Regions from separate parts of the Dactylosporangium sp. NBC_01737 genome, predicted to be linked through region 2. Evidence: riboswitches for the same ligand, from Rfam matches in the RefSeq annotation. Region 2 holds a riboswitch; the other holds the start of a gene.
What was found. Region 2 has a riboswitch for thiamine pyrophosphate ahead of thiS (sulfur carrier protein ThiS). Riboswitches for the same ligand answer to the same signal wherever they lie in the genome.

Region 1 (5,607 bases), 430 kb from region 2:
GGACGTCGCCGCCGCCGAGCGGCATGTCCTCGTGGTGATGGTGGTGGCCGTGGCCCATGTGTGGGGCTCCGTTCAGGTCGATGGTCCTCACCCCGGAATCTCGACCGCCCGAACGAACATCAGGTAGCGACGTGGCTATGTATGCACGAACTTCAGCAAGATCAATGCTGCCGCGAGGGTCGCGCCAACGAGGACCACCGATCCGTCGGACCAGCCGAAACGGGCTTCCCGGGCACTGCTGCGCGGCAGCCCGCGGTCGAAGCCCCGGGCCTCCATCGCGGTCGCCAGCCGGATCCCGCGCCGGATCGCGCCGACCAGCAACCCGAACGTCGCCGACGCGAACAGCCGCAGGTGCGCGACCGGGTTCCAGCCGCCGTCGATGCCACGGGCCCGGCGGGCGAGCAGGATCAGCCGGTACTCCTCGGCGAGCAGCGGCACCAGCCGGAACGCCGCGAGGGCGCCGATCGCGAACCGGGGCGGCACCTTCAGGTGCGCGATCAGCGAGTCGGCGAGGTCCGTCGGGTCGATCGTCGCGAACACCACGAAGCCGGGCAGCCCGATCGCGATCAGCCGCAGCGCGTACCCGAGCGCCGGCCCGTGCACCTCGAACCCGGCGACGGTCCCGACGACCGGCCCCTCCTTCGCGCCGAGCAGCACCGTGAAGACCAGCACGACGGTCGCGGACAGCAGCAGCGGCCAGCCGCGCCGCCACAACTCGGCCGGGCGCAGGCCGGTCAGCGGCAGCAGCGCCAGCTCGACGCCGATCGCGACGGCCGTGACGAACGGGTCGACGGTGCTGAGCACGGCGGCGGTCAGCAGCGCCGCCGCGAGCAGTTTCGCGGTCGCGTCCCGGTCCCGGATCCAGGCGGTCACCGGCGCTCCGATCCGAGCCGGCGCTCCGACCCGAGCCGGCGCTCCGACCCGAGCCGGCGCTCCGACCCGAGCCGGCGCTCTGACCCGAGCCGGCGCTCTGACCCGAGCCGGTGCTCCGATCCGAGCTGGCGCTCCGACCCGAGCCGGCGCTCCAGCCGCAGCCGCCGGTCGCCGAGCGCCCCGACCAGGTCCCGGTCATGGGTCACGATCACCAGGCCGCGCCCCTCATCGCGCAGGTCCGCCAGGAGATCGACCAGCTCCCGCCATGTCATCGGGTCCTGGCCGAACGTCGGCTCGTCGAGGACCAGCAGCTCGGGGGCCGCCGCCAGGGCCGTCGCGACGCTGAGCCGGCGTTGTTCGCCGCCGCTCAAGGTGTACGGGTTCGCCAGCGCCAGCCGGTCCAGGCGCAGCCGGCTCAGCAGCTCGTCGACGACCCCGGCGCTGCCACCGCCGAGCAGCAGCTCACCGCGGACGGTCGAGGTGACGAACTGGTGCTCCGGGTTCTGGAACACCGAACCGATCTTCGCGGCGAGCTTCGCGGCCCGCCAGCGGTGCGGCGGGCGCCGCTCGCCGCTCGTGATCACCCTGCCCGGCTGCGACGGTTTCGTCAGGCCGCCGAGCAGCAGCGCCAGGGTCGACTTGCCCGCCCCGTTGGGGCCTTCGACGACGAGGGCCTCACCGGCATGGACCACCTCGTCGACCACGTTGCCCGTGTGCCGCAGCGCCAGCCGCTCCGCGGTCAGCAGGACACCACCCGGGGCGGTGCGTGCCCTGCGGTCCGGCACGACCAGCGGCGGCTGCTCCTCGCCGAGCGTCACCACCCGATCGACCAGGGTCAATGCCTCCTCGAGCCGGTGCTCGACCAGGATCATCGTGGCGTCGACGTCGTGCAGCGCCTTGCCGAGCGCTGCCCGTACCAGCTGCGCACCGTCGGGATCGAGGTTCGCGGTCGGCTCGTCGAGCAGCAGCAGGTGCGGCCGTGACACGAGCACCCCGGCGATCGCGAGCCGCTGCTGCTCCCCGCCGGACAGTGCCGCCGTGTCGCGGTCCCGGCCGTACGGGAACCCGACGGCGGCGAGGGCGGCGTCGACCCGTGGCCAGATCTCGGCCCGCGGCACGCCCCGGTTCTCCAGGCCGAACGCGACGTCGTCGCCGCATCGGCTCATGACCAGCTGCGTCTGTGGGTCCTGGAACACGATCCCCGTGCCGGTCCTTGCCTGCCGGGCCGGCACGCCGTCGACCAGGACCTCGCCCTCCTGCTCGCCGGAGTCCTCGGCGAGCAGGCCGGCGAGGGCGGCGAGCAGGGTGCTCTTGCCGGCGCCGGAGGCACCCGCGAGCAGCACCCGCTCGCCGTGTTCGATCCGCAGGTCGAAGTGGCGGACCGCCCAGGCCTTGCGCCCGGCGTGCCGCCACCCGAACCCCTTGAACTCGACCGTGGCCACGTGCTCAGACGATTGCCCGTTCGCGGCCTGACGGGAACCGGTCCAGCACGCCGGTCGTGGCCAGGGACCGCTGCAGCGCCCACGAGCCGGCGCCGGCGATGACCGCGCCGCTGGCCATGACGATCGCCGCGTACAGGGCCTTGTCGGTGTTGCTGAACGCGCCGTAGTACACGTTGAGGTCCAGCAGGGCCGCGCCGCCGCCCGCGAGGGCACCCGCGACGAGGGCATTGCCGAGCTTGAAGCTGCGGTACCCGGTGAACGCGAAGCCGAACTCGCCGCCGACACCCTGTACCAGACCGGACAACAGCACGCCCAGACCCCAGGTCGAGCCGAACAGGGCCGAGACCAGCGCCGCGACGAACTCGGTGTAGAGCCCGGCGCCCGGCTTGCGGATGACCAGCGGGCCGAGTACGCCCGGGATCAGCCACACGCCGTAGATGAAGGCACGCCACGGCAGCGCGACGCTCTCCATGGCGTTCCACAGGTTGTTCCACGCGTAGAACACGGCGGCGAACGCCACCGCGATGACCGAGGCGACGATGATGTCGACGGTCCGCCAACGGGTTTCCATTGCAAGTGCCTCCTGGTTCGGGGGTGAGCCAGAAGGAGACGCGACGCTACGCCCTGGGTAACCTGGACGTAGCGTCTTGCGTGAGGTGACCGAGCTCCCTGCGCTGGCATTACCCAGATCAGGTTCGAGGGTCTGCGTCGGCCGTCCTCTGTCGGCCGCCGCACTCTCAGCGCTGTGCGCTCCCCTGTCGGATGTGCAGTTGTTTCCCGACGGTAACAGTGAAGGATGTTGACTTGGAGTGTCAGGTCACGAAAATCACGGTGAGCTGGTTCCGGTGATCGTCTGGTTCAGGGCATAGCTTGCGCTACCCGCGGGTAATAACCTGGTGTGACAGGACTGACACCTGGGGGTGCCGCATGACGCAGGTTGCCGACGCTTCGTCGCACGCTGACGCTTCGGTTCACACGGAACGACAGGCCCGGAAAGTCATCGAAGCCAGCCGCGAGACGGAATGGCGCAAGCCGAGCTTCGGCAAGGAGCTGTTCCTCGGCCGGTTCCGCCTCGACCTGATCGACCCACCGCCCGCCGACACGCGCGCTGCGGAAGGGCAGGAATTCCGCGACAAGCTGCGGGAGTACCTCGCCGGCGTCGACGGCCAGCAGATCGAACGCGACGCCCGCATTCCCGACGACGTGCTGCGCGACCTCGGCGCGCTCGGGGCGTTCGGGATGAAGATCGACCCGAAGTACGGCGGCCTCGGCCTGTCCAACCTCGACTACTGCCGGGCCCTGGCCCTCGTCGGCTCGGTGAACCCGTCGATCGGCGCGCTGCTGTCGGCGCACCAGTCGATCGGTGTCCCGCAGCCGCTGAAGCTCGTCGGCACCGACGAGCAGAAGCAGCAGTTCCTGCCCCGGCTCGCCGGCGGTGAGGTGTCCGCGTTCCTGCTGACCGAGCCCGAGGTCGGCTCGTACCCGGCGAACCTGCGCACCTCGGCCGTGCCCACCGACGACGGCGACTACCTGCTCAACGGGGTCAAGCTGTGGGCCACGAACGGCACGCTCGCCACCTTGTTCGTCGTGATGGCGCTGGTACCGAAGCGCGAAGGTCACCGCGGCGGCATCACCGCGTTCGTGGTCGAAGGCGACGCCCCGGGCGTGACGATCGAGCGGCGCAACGCGTTCATGGGCCTGCGCGGCCTGGAGAACAGCGTGACCCGTTTCCATGACGTACGGGTGCCCGCTGCCAACGTCATCGGCGGCGAGGGCCAGGGCCTGCGCATCGCGCTGAGCACCCTCAACACGGGCCGGCTGTCCCTGCCCGCGATGTGCGTCGGCGCCGGCAAGTGGTGCCTCAACGTCGCCCGCGAATGGGCCGCCGAACGCGTCCAGATGGGCCGCCCGATCGGCACGTACGAGGCCATCGCGAAGAAGATCGCGTTCATCGCCGGCTCCACGTACGGCATGGAGGCGATGCTGGAGCTGTCCTGCCGCCTCGCCGACGACGACCGCAACGACATCCGCATCGAGGCGGCGCTGGTCAAGCTGTACGCGAGCGAACTGGCCTGGAAGGTCGCCGACGAACTCGTCCAGATCCGCGGCGGCCGCGGCTACGAGACCGCCGAGTCCCTCGCCGCCCGTGGCGAACGCCCGATCCCCGCCGAGCAGATCCTGCGCGACCTGCGGATCAACCGCATCTTCGAGGGCTCGACCGAGATCATGCACCTCGCCATCGCCCGCGAAGCCGTCGACGCGCACCTCTCCGTCGCCGGCGACATCATCGACCCCGACGCCGGCCTCGGCGCGAAGGCCAAGGCCGCGGGCAAGGCCGGCGGCTTCTACGCCAAGTGGCTGCCGACCCTGGTCGCCGGCAAGGGCCAGCTCCCCTCCGGCTTCGGCGCCTTCGGCCCCCTGGCCCAGCACCTGCGCTACGTCGAGCGCTCCTCCCGCCGCCTGGCCCGCGAGACCTTCTACGCCATGGCCCGCTGGCAGGGCAAGCTCGAACACAAGCAGGGCTTCCTCGGCCGCATCGTGGACATCGGCGCGGAACTGTTCGCCATGTCCGCCGCCTGCGTCAAGGCCCGCAGCGAGCAGGAGGGCCGGCCCGAGGGCGTGGAGCTCGCCGACCTGTTCTGCCGTCAGGCGACCCTGCGCGCCGAGGCGCTGTTCCGCGACCTGTGGGACAACGCCGACGCGATCGAGACCGCGGCGGCGAAGCGGGTCATCGCCGGCAGATACCTGTCCCTGGAGGACGGCATCATCCCGCCCGCGCCCGCGGGGCCCTGGCTGGCCTCATGGGAGCCGGGCGAGTCGGCCGCCGAGGACGTCCGCCGCCGGTTCTGAGGTCGTCGTGGTGGGGTGTGTCGCTGGCTGCTTCTGACACTACCCGGCCGGATCCAATTGATCTCCGACGCCGTCACCAACCGTAGTTTACCCTGCTGAACGTGGGTGGCCCCGCCGGGTTCCGGTGGGGCCACCGCTCGTCACCGCAGGCCGAGGCTGCGCAGCTCCAGGCTGGCGAGGGCCTCGACCGCCTGCTTGTCGCCCTTGCGCCACAGTGCCGCGATGTCCGGGTCGATCTTCACCAGCTTGCCCAGCGGCTGCGTCGCCAGCGCCCGCAGCGCCAGCAGGTCCCGGCCGGCGGTCGCGTTGCGCATCCTTGTCGCGGAGCCTGCCCGCCGCATCCACCGGATCCGCAGCGGCAGCCACACGAGCACGACCGCCGAGACCGTGAACCCGATCAGCATCACCGCCAGGATCCAGGCCAGGTCGTTGATGATCTCCT
Region 2 (5,607 bases):
GCGTGGCGAGCATGCCGGTCTTGACCGCGGCGACGGGCAGGTCGTCGAGGACCGCGTCGAGCTGCGCGCCGACGAACCCGGGGCCGACCGCGGAGATCCCCTTGACGCCGGTGGTGTTCTGCGCGGTCAGCGCCGTGATCACGCTGGTGCCGAAGACCCGGTGCGCGGCGAACGTCTTCAGGTCCGCCTGGATGCCGGCACCCCCGCCGGAGTCCGAACCGGCGATCGTCAGCGCGACGACCGGGGTGCTCATGCCGTCACCTCCGCTGCGCTCCGGCGCCGGCCCGAGCCAACCTGTGATGCTGATGAGCGGCCCGAACCGCTGCGCTGGCCGCTCATGCCGTCACCCCCGCTGCGCTCCGGCGCCGGCCCGAGCCAACCTGTGATGCTGATGAGCCGCCCGAACCGCTGCGCTGGCCGCTCATGCGGTCATCAGCTCCTTCACGAACCTCGCGGGGTCCTCCGCGCGCATGACCGCGCCCATGACGGCCACCCCGGTGGCCCCCTCGTCGAGGCAGTCCCGGACGCGCTGCGGCGAGTCGACGCCGCCCAGGGCGTACACCGGCAGCGGGACGACCTGCGCCATCCTGCCCAGGGCGGCGAGGCCCAGCGGGGGTCCGTAGCCGGGTTTGGAGCGGGTCGGGTAGATCGGTGACAGGGTCGCGAACCCCACCTCGGCCTCGGCGGCGGCGACCAGGTCGCCGAGGTTGTGACACTTGCGGAACGCGGTCGTGTCCTCGGCGAGGACCAGGCGGCCCTTGACGCCGTCGAGCATGACCCGCAGCCGGTCGGCGAGGTCCTGACGTTGCGGCGCTGGGAGGTCCTGCTCGCCGAGGACGACCAGCCGCGCGCCCCCGTCGATCGCGCGGTTGACCACCTCGTCGAGCGGCCGGTGTGCCTGCAGCCGGTCGGTGAACAGGATCAATCGGGTCACCACGGCAACCCTCCAGTCGGGCTCGAGGCGGTCGCGTACAGGCGGCGCGGGATCCTCCCGGCGGCGTGGGCCAGGCGTCCGGCCTCGACGGCGAGCCGCATCGCCGCCGCCATCCGCGCGGGGTGCTCGGCGCGGGTGACCGCGGACGCGAGCAGGACCCCGTCGCAGCCGAGCTCCATGGCGAGCGCGGCGTCGGAGGCGGTGCCGATCCCGGCGTCGAGGATGACCGGCACCGTCACCTTCTGCCGGATCAGCGCGATGTTGTGCGGGTTGCGGATGCCGAGCCCCGAGCCGATGGGGCTGCCCAGCGGCATGACCGCGGCGCATCCCGCGTCGGCGAGACGCTGGGCGAGGACCGGGTCGTCGGTGGTGTACGGCAGCACCGTGAAGCCGTCCTCGACGAGCCGCTCCGCGGCGGCGACCAGCTCGACCGCGTCCGGCAGCAGGGTCTCCTCGTCGCCGATGACCTCCAGCTTCACCCACGCCGTGTCGAACGCCTCGCGGGCGAGGTGGGCGAGTTTCACGGCCTCGGTGGCGGTGTAGCAGCCGGCGGTGTTGGGCAGGACCCGCACCCCGCACCGGTCGACGACGTCCAGCAGCGACGGGGCGGCCGGGTCGAGCCGCCGCAGCGCGACGGTGACGAGGCCGGTGCCGCTGGCGCGGATCGCGGCTTCGAGGGCGGCGTGGCTGGTCGCCCCGCCGGTGCCGAGGATGAGTCGCGACGGCAGCTGCTCCCCGGCGATCGTCAGATCGTCAGCCACCTTGGACCGCCGTGAGCACGTCGATGGTGTCGCCGTCGGCGGGCCTGGTGGCGGCCCAGGTGTCCCGCGGGACGACGGCCCCGTTGAGGGCGACGGCGATCCCCCGTGGGCCGGCGTCGCCGACCAGGCCCTGGATGACGTCGGCGATGGTGGCGGTGTCGTCCACGTCGGCGGTGACGGCGTTGACCACGAGCTGCATGCGGCTCACTCCTGACTCCCTGCGCCGGCATGATCCGGATCAGGTTCGACGGTCGGGGGCTGACAGCCCCCCTCTCAGCCCGGTCACACCGGACTCCCGTGGGGTACGCGCTGACCATAACCCCGTCGCGGTCCTCAGGTAAAGCGGCTCGCCCGGTACGGCGTGACGTTTACGTCTGTCGATCCCTTGGTGACGAGGTCGGCGATGACGTGCGCGGTGACCGGCGCGAGGAGCACCCCGTGCCGGTAGTGTCCGCCCGCCACGTACACGTTGCCGTGCAGGTGCCCGAGGATCGGGGCGTTGTCGGGGGTGCCGGGCCGCAGCCCCGCGAGGGTCTCGGCGAGCGCCAGCTCGGCGACGCCCGGCAGCAGGTCCGCGGCGGGTCGCAGCAGGTCGAGGACCCCACCGGCGGTCACCGTCGTGTCGGCGCCGCGCTCCTCCTCGCTCGCCCCGACGACCAGCTCCCCGTCGGCGCGCGGCACCAGGTACACGTGCCGGCCCAGCGCCACCCCCCGCACCACGTGCGTGAGCAGCGGCTCCGGCCCCCGCAGCCGCAGCAGCTGCCCCTTCACCGGCCGCACCGGCAGCCCGGCCGACGCGGCGAGCCCGCACCCGTTGGCGACGATGATCACATCGTCGCGCAGGTCGCCCGGGTCGGTCACGTCCCGCCGCTCGTGCCGCACCGGCAGGCTCCGCAGCGCCGCGAGGAGCAGCCGCGGGTCCACCTGATGGTCCCCGCCGGCCCGTGCGCCGCCGCGGACCCGGGGGCTGAGCAGGGGTTCGAGCTCGCGCAGCTGCCGGCCGCCGAGCGGCTCGATGGGTGTCCCGGCCCGCCGGTAGTAGTCGACGAGCCGCCGCACCTCGGTGAGGTCGTCGTCGGTGAGCGCGACGAGCAGGGTGCCGTCGGTGCGGTACCCGAGCGGCATCCCGGTCGCGGCGCCCAGCTCGGCGGCGAACCCTGGCCAGCGCCGCATCGAGTCGAGCATCAGCTCCTGCAGCGCCTCCTCGCCGAAGTTCGCCTCGGCCGTCGGCGCCAGCATCCCGGCCGCGACCCGTCCCGCGCCGCGGGCAGGATCGGCGTCGTACACGGTGACCTGCTCCCCGCGCCGCGTCAGCTCCCACGCGACGCAGAGCCCGATGATCCCGCCCCCGACGACCCCGACCTTCACGCCCGCCCCCTCCCCGCAGCCGCCCCGTCCTCCCCGGACATGTCCAGGCGCAAATGCCCGTATATGTCCGACATTTCGTGTATGCCGGTAGCAGGCGCCGAGGCGAGGACCGCCGCGAAGCGGGCCGCGGTCGCGGCCGGGTCGGGGGACGCGCTCATCGCGCCGACGACGGCGACCGCGTGCGCACCGGCCGCGAACAGCTCGGCGGCCCGCTCCGGGGTGACGCCCCCGATCGCGATCACCGGCACGTCGACCGCCTCGACGACGGCACGCACCCCGGCGGGGCCGATCGCGTCGGGCAGGCCGGTCTTCGTCGTCGTCGCGTACGGCCGGCCGACACCCAGATACGTGGCGCCGTCCGCGACCGCCTGCCGCGCCGTCACCGGGTTGCGGGCGGTCGCGCCGAGGATCGCGTGCGGGGCCCCAGGACGCGGCGGGCCGCGGCGACGGGCGGTCGTGGCGCCGACGTGGCCGCCGTCGGCGCCGGCGGCGAGGGCGATGTGCAGCCGGTCGTTGACGAGGCAGGTCGCGCCTGCGGCGCGGCACAGCGCGACGACCCGGACGGTCAGGTCGAACGCCTCGCGGTCGGTGACGGCGTCCTCGGGGCGGACCTGCACGACGCCGAACCCGGCGGCGAGGGCGTGCGCGACCACGCCGAGCACGTCTCGCCCGGGGCGGGTGTCGGTGATGAGATGGAGTCGTCCGAGGGTCTGCACCGCGATAGTTTTTCAGACATGAAGCAGGTGCGACTTGGCCGGACCGGGTTGAAGGTCTCCGAGATCTGTCTCGGCATGATGAGCTATGGCGATCCAGCGTGGCGTGACTGGGTGCTCGACGAGGAGGCCGCGGACCCGTTCGTGCGCCGGGCCGTCGAGGCCGGGATCACGTTCTTCGACACCGCCGACGTCTACTCCCTCGGCGCCAGCGAGACCGTCACGGGGCGGCTGCTGGCGAAGTACTTCACCCGCCGCGACGACTACGTCCTGGCCACCAAGGTGTTCAGCGTCATGAGCGACCGGCCCAACGACTCGGGGCTGTCCCGCAAGCACATCCTGGCCGGCATCGACGGCTCGCTGCGGCGGCTCGGCGTCGACCACGTCGACCTGTACCAGATCCACCGCTTCGACCCGGACACCCCGGTCGAGGAGACCATGGAGGCACTGCACGACGTGGTGCGCGCCGGCAAGGCCCGCTACATCGGCGCGTCGAGCATGTACGCGTGGCAGTTCGCGAAGATGCAGCACACCGCCCGTGAGCGGGGCTGGACCGAGTTCGTGTCGATGCAGAACCACTACAACCTGGTGTACCGGGAAGAGGAGCGGGAGATGCTGCCGCTCTGCGCCGACCAGGGCATCGGCGTCATCCCGTGGAGCCCCCTGGCGCGGGGGCTGCTCGCCGGCAACCGGGGCCGCGGCGACGAGCGCCGCACGGTGCGCTCCGCCAACGACGCGTTCACCTCCATGTACACCGATGACGACTTCGCCGTCGTCGACGTCAACGCGGAGGTCGCCGGTGAGCGGGGCGTGCCCTCGGCGCAGGTGGCGCTCGCGTGGCTGCTGTCGCGGCCGGTGGTGACCGCCCCGATCGTCGGCGCGACGAAACTGTCGCACCTGGACGACGCGATCGCCGCGACCGGGCTGACGCTGGACGAGAAGGAGATCGAGCGTCTCGAGGCGCCGTACGTGCCGCACCCGGTCCTGGGTCACTGACACGCCGAAGGCCGGCACCCCGGGGGTGCCGGCCTTCGGGCAGCGCAAGCTCAGTTGGAGGCCACGCCGAGGGCGGCGCTGCCACCGTCGGTGTGCAGTTCGGTGCCCGAGGCGAACGCGCTGTCGAAGCGGGCCTGCAGGGCGTCGAGCTGGTCGTACTCCGACGCGTGCGACGACTCCGAGCCCTCCGCGGCGAACACGTGGTCGGTCTCGGCCTCGTTGTGGTCGTACGAGGTGAAGTCCGACTCCTCGTAGTGCTCACCCGACGGGTTCGAGTACTCCACGTGGTGGCCCTGGTCGAACGACGTCGACTCCGCCGACGCGTGGTCCTGCTCGTACACGCCGAAGTTCGAGTCGTAGTCGTTCTCCGCCGCGTGGACCTGGTGCAGCTGGTCCAGCGACTCGTGCTCCTGGCCGGCCTCAACGTGGCCGTAGTCGACGCCGCCGTTGTCGCCGCTGTCCCACTCGCTCATTACATCCCCCAGCTCATCTGTGATCGCGTTGCTCCGTTGCCATGAACGTTAGGCAATCCTGGACTGCATTGAATCCCCGAAACGTGCCACCGCCCAGCGCTGTGCAAGGTAGGCGACAGTCCCGAACCGCACCGGCGCCGGCGGCCGTGTCACCGGGCAGCTGGGGACACCGCTCGAACCCGATGTCCTGCGGTGTCCACAGCGTCGTCAACCCCTCACGAGGCCGGTAACCAGCCCGGAACATAGAGCAGGAGGGGCCCGGGGCAGGCGCTCCGGGCCCGCCGCATTACGCTGTCGGCCGTGATCGGGCCCTTGGCAGTCGCCATCCACGTGCTGTCGCTCGCCCTGGCGGCCTGGGCGTT

Region 1: linked by a shared signal. The riboswitch ahead of OHA72_RS16950 (ECF transporter S component) and the one ahead of thiS (sulfur carrier protein ThiS) in region 2 are both predicted to bind thiamine pyrophosphate.

What each region holds. Positions count from the first base shown of each region.
Region 1 covers NZ_CP109153.1:3,755,991-3,761,597, forward strand. The annotation lists gene OHA72_RS16935 (PHP domain-containing protein) at 1-58, opposite strand, end outside; gene OHA72_RS16940 (energy-coupling factor transporter transmembrane component T family protein) at 136-873, opposite strand; partial or broken gene OHA72_RS16945 (ABC transporter ATP-binding protein) at 1,023-2,315, opposite strand; gene OHA72_RS16950 (ECF transporter S component) at 2,320-2,886, opposite strand; TPP riboswitch at 2,964-3,082, opposite strand; gene OHA72_RS16955 (acyl-CoA dehydrogenase family protein) at 3,243-5,165, shown strand; gene OHA72_RS16960 (hypothetical protein) at 5,306-5,607, opposite strand, start outside.
Region 2 covers NZ_CP109153.1:4,190,509-4,196,115, reverse strand. The annotation lists gene thiD (bifunctional hydroxymethylpyrimidine kinase/phosphomethylpyrimidine kinase) at 1-253, opposite strand, end outside; gene OHA72_RS19025 (thiamine phosphate synthase) at 422-934, opposite strand; gene OHA72_RS19020 (thiazole synthase) at 931-1,695, opposite strand; gene thiS (sulfur carrier protein ThiS) at 1,688-1,894, opposite strand; TPP riboswitch at 1,893-2,003, opposite strand; gene thiO (glycine oxidase ThiO) at 2,029-3,063, opposite strand; gene OHA72_RS19005 (thiamine phosphate synthase) at 3,060-3,779, opposite strand; gene OHA72_RS19000 (aldo/keto reductase) at 3,798-4,772, shown strand; gene OHA72_RS18995 (hypothetical protein) at 4,823-5,245, opposite strand; gene OHA72_RS18990 (hypothetical protein) at 5,546-5,607, shown strand, end outside.